Regions from separate parts of the Isoptericola sp. NPDC056618 genome, predicted to be linked through region 2. Evidence: predicted binding sites of a transcription regulator. Region 2 holds the regulator's gene; the other holds the start of a gene.
The links. Region 2 encodes Rex, which represses fermentation and respiration genes when NADH is low (regulators of the CRP and FNR family bind a similar motif). Its sites were predicted from a motif close to CTTGTGAANNNNTTCACAAG; they were not measured.
Positions count from the first base shown of each region.

Region 1: a site for Rex is predicted at 1,789-1,808, ahead of pflB (formate C-acetyltransferase). Genes of this name have one in related genera too.

Region 1 is NZ_JBHTVZ010000002.1:217,865-221,261, forward strand. It holds gene dxs (1-deoxy-D-xylulose-5-phosphate synthase) at 1-980, shown strand, start outside; gene ACFQ8T_RS04060 (HAD family hydrolase) at 1,029-1,694, shown strand; gene pflB (formate C-acetyltransferase) at 1,846-3,397, shown strand, end outside.
Region 2 is NZ_JBHTVZ010000017.1:66,460-69,856, reverse strand. It holds gene ACFQ8T_RS17450 (MarR family winged helix-turn-helix transcriptional regulator) at 1-328, opposite strand, end outside; gene ACFQ8T_RS17445 (YceI family protein) at 431-979, shown strand; gene ACFQ8T_RS17440 (redox-sensing transcriptional repressor Rex) at 1,099-1,761, opposite strand; gene ACFQ8T_RS17435 (glutaredoxin family protein) at 1,793-2,029, opposite strand; gene ACFQ8T_RS17430 (HAD family hydrolase) at 2,101-2,904, shown strand; gene ACFQ8T_RS17425 (30S ribosomal protein bS22) at 3,002-3,100, opposite strand; gene ACFQ8T_RS17420 (acetoin utilization protein AcuC) at 3,255-3,397, opposite strand, start outside.

The sequences.
Region 1 (3,397 bases), on a different contig from region 2:
CCGAGACCGGCCTGCCCGTCGCGCCGTCGCGGTTCGGCTGGACCAAGGTCTTCGCCGACGAGATCGTGAAGATCGGCCGCGACCGGCCGGACGTCGTCGCCATCACCGCGGCGATGCTGCACCCGGTGGGCCTGGCGCCGTTCGCGCAGGAGTTCCCGGACCGCACCTTCGACGTCGGCATCGCCGAGCAGCACGCCGCGACCTCGGCGGCCGGCATGGCCTTCGCCGGGCTGCACCCGGTGGTCGCCGTCTACGCCACGTTCCTCAACCGCGCCTTCGACCAGGTGCTCATGGACGCCGCGCTCCACCGGGCGGGCGTGACGTTCGTGCTCGACCGGGCCGGCGTCACCGGCGACGACGGGGCCAGCCACAACGGGATGTGGGACATGGCGATGCTGCGCATCGTCCCCGGGCTGCGGCTCGCCGCCCCCCGCGACGAGCCCACCCTCCGCGCGGCCCTGCGCGCGGCGGTGGACGTCGACGACGCGCCGACCGTGGTGCGCTACCCCAAGGGCGCGCTCGCCGACGCGATCCCGGCGCTCGAGGAGCTCGACGGCGTCGACGTCGTCGCCCGCCACGTGCCGGGTGGCGGCAGCGCGGGCGACGGGCGCAAGGTGCTCGTCGTGGGTGTCGGGTCGATGGTCGGCACGGCGCTCGCGGCGGGCGAGTCCCTGGCCGCGCACGGCCTGGCGGTCGACGTCGTCGCGCCGACGTGGGTGCTGCCGGTGCCCGAGGCGCTGGTCAAGCTCGCCGGCGAGCACGATCTCGTGCTGACGATCGAGGACGGCGTCGTCGACGGCGGCGTCGGAGCCATGACCGCCCAGCGGGCGGGGGAGCAGGGCGTGCGCACGCCGTTCGTGCACGTCGGCCTGCCGGTCGCGTTCCTCGACCACGCCAGCCGCGACCAGATCATCGGCCAGCAGCGGATGCGGGCCGAGGACGCCGTACGCGACGCGCTCGCGGCGCTCGCGCGCGACTGACGCGAGACGGGCGCCGCCCGGCGCCCGGCGCCCGCTAGCCTCACGGTCATGATCTGGCTGCTCGACCTCGACAACACGCTGGTGCGCCGGGCGGAGGCGTTCGCGTCGTGGGCGACCGGGGAGGTCGAGGTCGTGGGCGGGTCCACGGGCGACCTCGCCGCGATCCTCACGGCCGACGAGGGCGGGCACGGCTCCAAGGCGGCCCTCGCCCGCGTGCTGATCGACCGCCTCGGCTGGGACGACGACGTGCCCGCCGCGATCGAGCGCTTCCGCGCGGGGATCCTCGAGGGCGTGCGCCCGTACGACGGCGTCGTCTCCTCGCTCGACGCGCTGCGCGGGGCCGGGGGCCGGGTGGCCGTCGTGACCAACGGGACGTCGGCCCAGCAGCGCGGCAAGATCGCGCGCTGCGGCCTCGGCGACCACGTCGACGCGGTCGTGGTGTCCGAGGAGGAGGGCGTCGCGAAGCCCGACCCGCGCCTGCTCGAGATCGCCCTGGACCGGCTGGGCGCGGCCGACGTCGACCGGCAGCAGGTGTGGATGGTCGGCGACGCCGGCCACGCCGACGTCGCGGCCGGGCGCGCGGCGGGCACACGGACCGCCTGGGTCTCCCACGGCCGGTCGTGGGACGGGCCGGACCGGCCCGACGTCGTCGCGCCGACGACCCGCGAGGCCCTTGCGCTCGCGGCGTCCCCCTCCGGCGTCGTCCTGGACTGACCTTCCAGCAAGCGATCCGTCGCGGGAACGATCGGGATCCCGCGGCAGATCGCTTGCTGGAAGGTGTCTGCGACGTCACAGCGCCTCGGCATCGCTTGTGAAGGCATTCACGAATAGGCTGTGGTCATACCTCAGAAGGAGGGGGCTCCCTATGACCACCGACGCGGCACCCACCACGACCACCGCCTGGACGGGCTTCACCCCGGGACCCTGGTGCGACGGCATCGACGTCCGCGACTTCATCCAGCGCAACTACACCCCGTACACGGGCGACGACGGGTTCCTCGAGGGGCCGACGGCGCGCACCACCGCGGTGTGGGAGCAGCTCTCGGCGATGTTCCCGGCCGAGCGCGAGAAGGGTGTCTACGACGTCGACCCGCACACGCCGGCGGGCATCACCGCGCACGGGCCGGGCTACATCGACCGGGACGCGGAGCTGATCGTCGGCCTGCAGACCGACGCCCCCCTCAAGCGCGCGATCATGCCGAACGGCGGCTGGCGCATGGTCGAGGGCGCGCTGAAGACCTACGGCTACCCGGTGGACGAGAACCTCAAGAAGGTCTTCTCCGAGTACCGCAAGACGCACAACCAGGGCGTCTTCGACGTCTACCCGCCGAACGTCCGCGCCGCCCGCAGCTCGCACGTCATCACCGGCCTGCCGGACGCCTACGGACGCGGCCGCATCATCGGCGACTACCGCCGCGTGGCCCTGTACGGCGTCGACCAGCTGGTCGCGGCGAAGAAGGTCGACAAGCTCGGCCTCGACGTCCGGCCGTTCAGCGAGTCCGTCGTGCGCGAGCGCGAGGAGCACGCGGAGCAGATCCGCGCGCTCGGGGAGCTCAAGGAGATGGCCGCGTCGTACGGGTACGACATCTCGGGCCCGGCGACGACGGCGCGCGAGGCCGTGCAGTGGCTCTACTTCGGCTACCTCGCCGCGGTGAAGGAGCAGAACGGCGCCGCGATGTCGCTCGGCCGCACGTCTACCTTCCTCGACGTCTACATCGAGCGCGACCTGGACGCGGGGCGGCTCACCGAGCCCGAGGCGCAGGAGATCGTCGACGACTTCGTCATCAAGCTGCGGATCGTGCGCTTCCTGCGCACCCCCGAGTACGACGCGCTGTTCTCCGGCGACCCGACCTGGGTCACCGAGACCATCGGCGGGATGGGCGAGGACGGTCGGCCCCTCGTCACGAAGAACTCGTTCCGCTTCCTGCAGACCCTGTACAACCTGGGCCCCGCGCCCGAGCCGAACATGACGGTGTTCTGGAGCCCTCGGCTGCCCGAGGGGTTCAAGGAGTTCTGCGCCAAGGTGTCGATCGACACCTCCGCGGTGCAGTACGAGTCGGACGAGCAGATCCGCCCCGCGTGGGGCGACGACGCCGCCATCGCGTGCTGCGTCTCGCCGATGGCGGTCGGCAAGCAGATGCAGTTCTTCGGCGCCCGCGTGAACCTCGCCAAGGCGCTGCTGTACGCGATCAACGGCGGCAGGGACGAGGTCACCGGGAAGCAGGTCTCGCCGGCGTTCCCCGCCGTCGCGCCGGGGCTGCCGCTGGACTACGACGACGTGCGTGCCCGCTTCGACCGCACCATGGACTGGCTCGCCGAGACGTACGTCGAGGCGCTGAACTGCATCCACTGGTCGCACGACAAGTACGCGTACGAGCGGCTCGAGATGGCCCTGCACGACAAGGACGTGCTGCGCA
Region 2 (3,397 bases):
GCCGGTCGCCGGGCACCGGCGTGCGGACCACCAGCCCGCGCTTCTCCATCCGGTCGACGGTGTGCGTGAGGCGGCTGCGCGACAGCGCGAGGAACTCCGCGAGCGCCGACATCCGCAGCGTCCTGTCCGGCGCCTCGGAGAGCTGCACCAGCAGGTGGTACTCGCCGAGCGTGACGGGCAGCCCCTCGTCGTGCGCGTCCCCGAGCGCCTCGAAGAAGCGGGAGGTCCCCTCGAGGAACCTCCGCCACGCCCACTGCTGCTCCTCGTCGAGCCAGCGCACGTCCGCGCGGCCGTCGTCGTCGCGCTCCCGCGCCCTCGTCGCACCCACGGGAATAGGTTACGAGAGCGCCGCGTTCCACCCCCCGTGACGATAGTTGATTCATCAACTATCTTGGTGAACGTCAGCACGACCCAACCCGAGGGAGACACCATGACCGCGCTGCCCGCAGGCCTGACCGCCGGTACCTACGCCATCGACACCGCCCACTCGACCGCCTCGTTCTCCGTGCGCCACGCCGGGATCGCCAAGGTGCGCGGCACGATCGCCATCACGTCCGGCGCGATCACCGTGGGCGACGACCTCGAGTCGTCGGCCGTCTCCGCCGAGCTCGACGCCGCGTCGGTCAACACGGGCGACGAGAACCGCGACGGCCACCTGAAGAGCGCCGACTTCTGGCACGCCGAGGAGAAGCCGGTCTGGTCCTTCGCGTCCAAGGGCATCTCCACCGACGGTGACGACTACACGATCACCGGCGACCTCACGATCAACGGCGTCACCAACTCGGTCGAGCTGCCGACCGAGTTCACCGGCACCGCCACCGACCCGTTCGGCAACCCGCGCGCGGGCTTCGAGTCCGAGATCGAGATCTCGCGCAAGGACTACGGCCTGACCTGGAACGCCGCGCTCGAGACCGGCGGCGTCCTCGTCGGCGACAAGGTCAAGATCGCCCTCGACGTCTCGGCCATCAAGCAGAACTGAGCCTTTGCCGAGGTAGTACGACAAGCGCCGAGGTAGTTCCGGTCCTGGTGAGGTAGTCCGCTACCTCACCGGATCTCGAACTACCTGGGCGCTTGTCGTACTACCTCGGCAGTCTCGTCCTACCTCGTCGGCGCGCCGTTCGTCGCCGCGCGGGCCGCGGCGTGGAACGCGAGTATCTGCAGCTCGCCGGCCACGTCCACCGAGCGCACGACGACGTCGTCGGGCAGCTGCAGCGCCACCGGCGCGAAGGACAGGATCTCCCGCACCCCGCACGCCACGATCCGCTCGGCGATGGCCTGCGCCACCGGCCCGGGGGTCGCCAGCACCACCATCGACACGCCGGTGCGCGCGAGCACGTCCTCCAGCGCGTCGACGTGCTCGATCGTCAGCCCGGCCGCGGAGTTCCCGACCACCTGCGGGTCGGCGTCCAGCAGCGCCACGACCTGGAACCCGCGGGCCGCGTACCCCGAGTAGTTCGCCAGCGCGTGGCCCAGGTTGCCGATGCCGACGATCGCCAGCCGGTGCTCGGACCCGAGCCCCAGCGCCGTCGCGATGTACTGCGCCAGCGACTGCACGTCGTAGCCCACGCCGCGCGTGCCGAACGACCCGAGGTAGGACAGGTCCTTGCGCAGCTGCGCCGACCCCACCCCCGACCGCTCCGCCAGCTCCGACGACGACGTCGTCGTCACACCGCCCTCCGCCAGGTCGCGCAGGGCGCGCAGGTAGTAGGGCAGCCTCGCCACCGTCGCGGCCGGCACCGTCGCCTCACCGAGCTCGATCACTGCTGGATCACCCTGTCGTCCTCTCCCGGGCTCAGCGGGCCAGCCGGCGCGCCAGCCGCGCGCCGTCCACCCGCCAGAAGCCCTGCTGCACGCCGTCCACCTCGACGACGGGCACGTAGTCCCCGTACTTGCCCACCAGGTCCCCGCCGGGGCCGTCGACGTCGATGTCGACCTCCCGGAAGGTCTCGCCCGCGGCCCCGCACACGTCCGCGACCACCGCCCGAGCCTCCTCGCACAGGTGGCAGCCGGCACGCGTGTACAGGAGCACCCGGGGTTCACCTTCGGATCCCTGCGGCATGCTCACCTGCCAAGACTAGCGGCGCCGATACAGTGGACCGCATGCCGTCGCCCGTCGAGTCGTCCCCGCCGGCGCGCGCCGCAGCCTTCTTCGACGTCGACAACACCATCATCCGGGGCGCCAGCGCCTTCCACCTGGCGCGCGCCCTGTACCAGCGGCGGTTCTTCGGCACCCGCGACCTGCTGCGGTTCGCACTGATCCAGGCGAAGTACGTGGTGTTCGGCGAGTCCCGCTCCCAGATCGAGACCGTGCGCAGCCGGGCCCTGTCGCTCATCGCCGGGCGCTCGGTGGCGGAGATCACGGCCGTGGGCGAGGACGTGTACGACACCGTGCTCGAGCTGCGCATCTTCCCAGGCACCAAGCGGCTGCTCGACGAGCACCTCGCCGCCGGCGACCAGGTGTGGCTCGTGACCGCGACGCCGGTCGAGATCGGCGGGCTCATCGCCCGCCGCCTCGGCGCCACGGGGTGCCTCGGCACGATCGCCGAGCACTCCGGGGGCTTCTACACCGGCCGCCTCATGGGCGACCTCATGCACGGGGAGGCCAAGGGCGCCGCCGTCCGCGAGCTCGCCGAGCGCGAGGGCATCGACCTGTCCGCCTCGTACGCGTACGGCGACTCCCTCAACGACCTCCCGATGATGCGCACCGTCGGGCACCCCTGCCCCATCAACCCCGACGTGCGCCTGCGCCGGCACGCCAAGGAGGTCGGCTGGCCCATCCGCGAGTTCCGCGGCCGCGGACGGCGCGTGGCCGGGCGCGGGATGAAGACGGCGTCGTGGGCCGGCGCCGCCTGGGTCGCCGGGCTCGTGCTCCGCAGCATCCGGCGGCGGCTGCAGGGCCGCTGACGGCGGCCGCACCGGCCGGGAACAGCGAACGGGCCCGGCACCTCCGTGGAGGTGCCGGGCCCGTTCGTGCACGCTGTCCGCCGTCAGGCGGACGGCGTCACTTCTTGTTGCGACGCTGGTGACGCGTCTTCCGCAGCAGCTTGCGGTGCTTCTTCTTCGCCATGCGCTTGCGGCGCTTCTTGATGACGGAGCCCATGAGGTCCTCACAATGCTTGTCGGTCGGTGGAACACGGTTGGTCCCAGGAGCCCTGTCTCCAGGAGCAGCCGACCAACGCGGAAAAGTCCGTCCCCCAGGGTACCCGATGCCCGGCGCCCTCCCGACCGGCGCCCGTCCGACCGGCGTCGTGACGTCAGTCGCGGTACGGGTCGAGGCCCCACACGGGGAACACGTGCCGCCGGGTGGCGAGGACCGCGCGGTCGACGTCGTCGGCCGGGTCGTAGCCGTCCGACCAGGGTCGCCACTCGACGTCGCCGCTGCCCAGGCGCTCGGCCG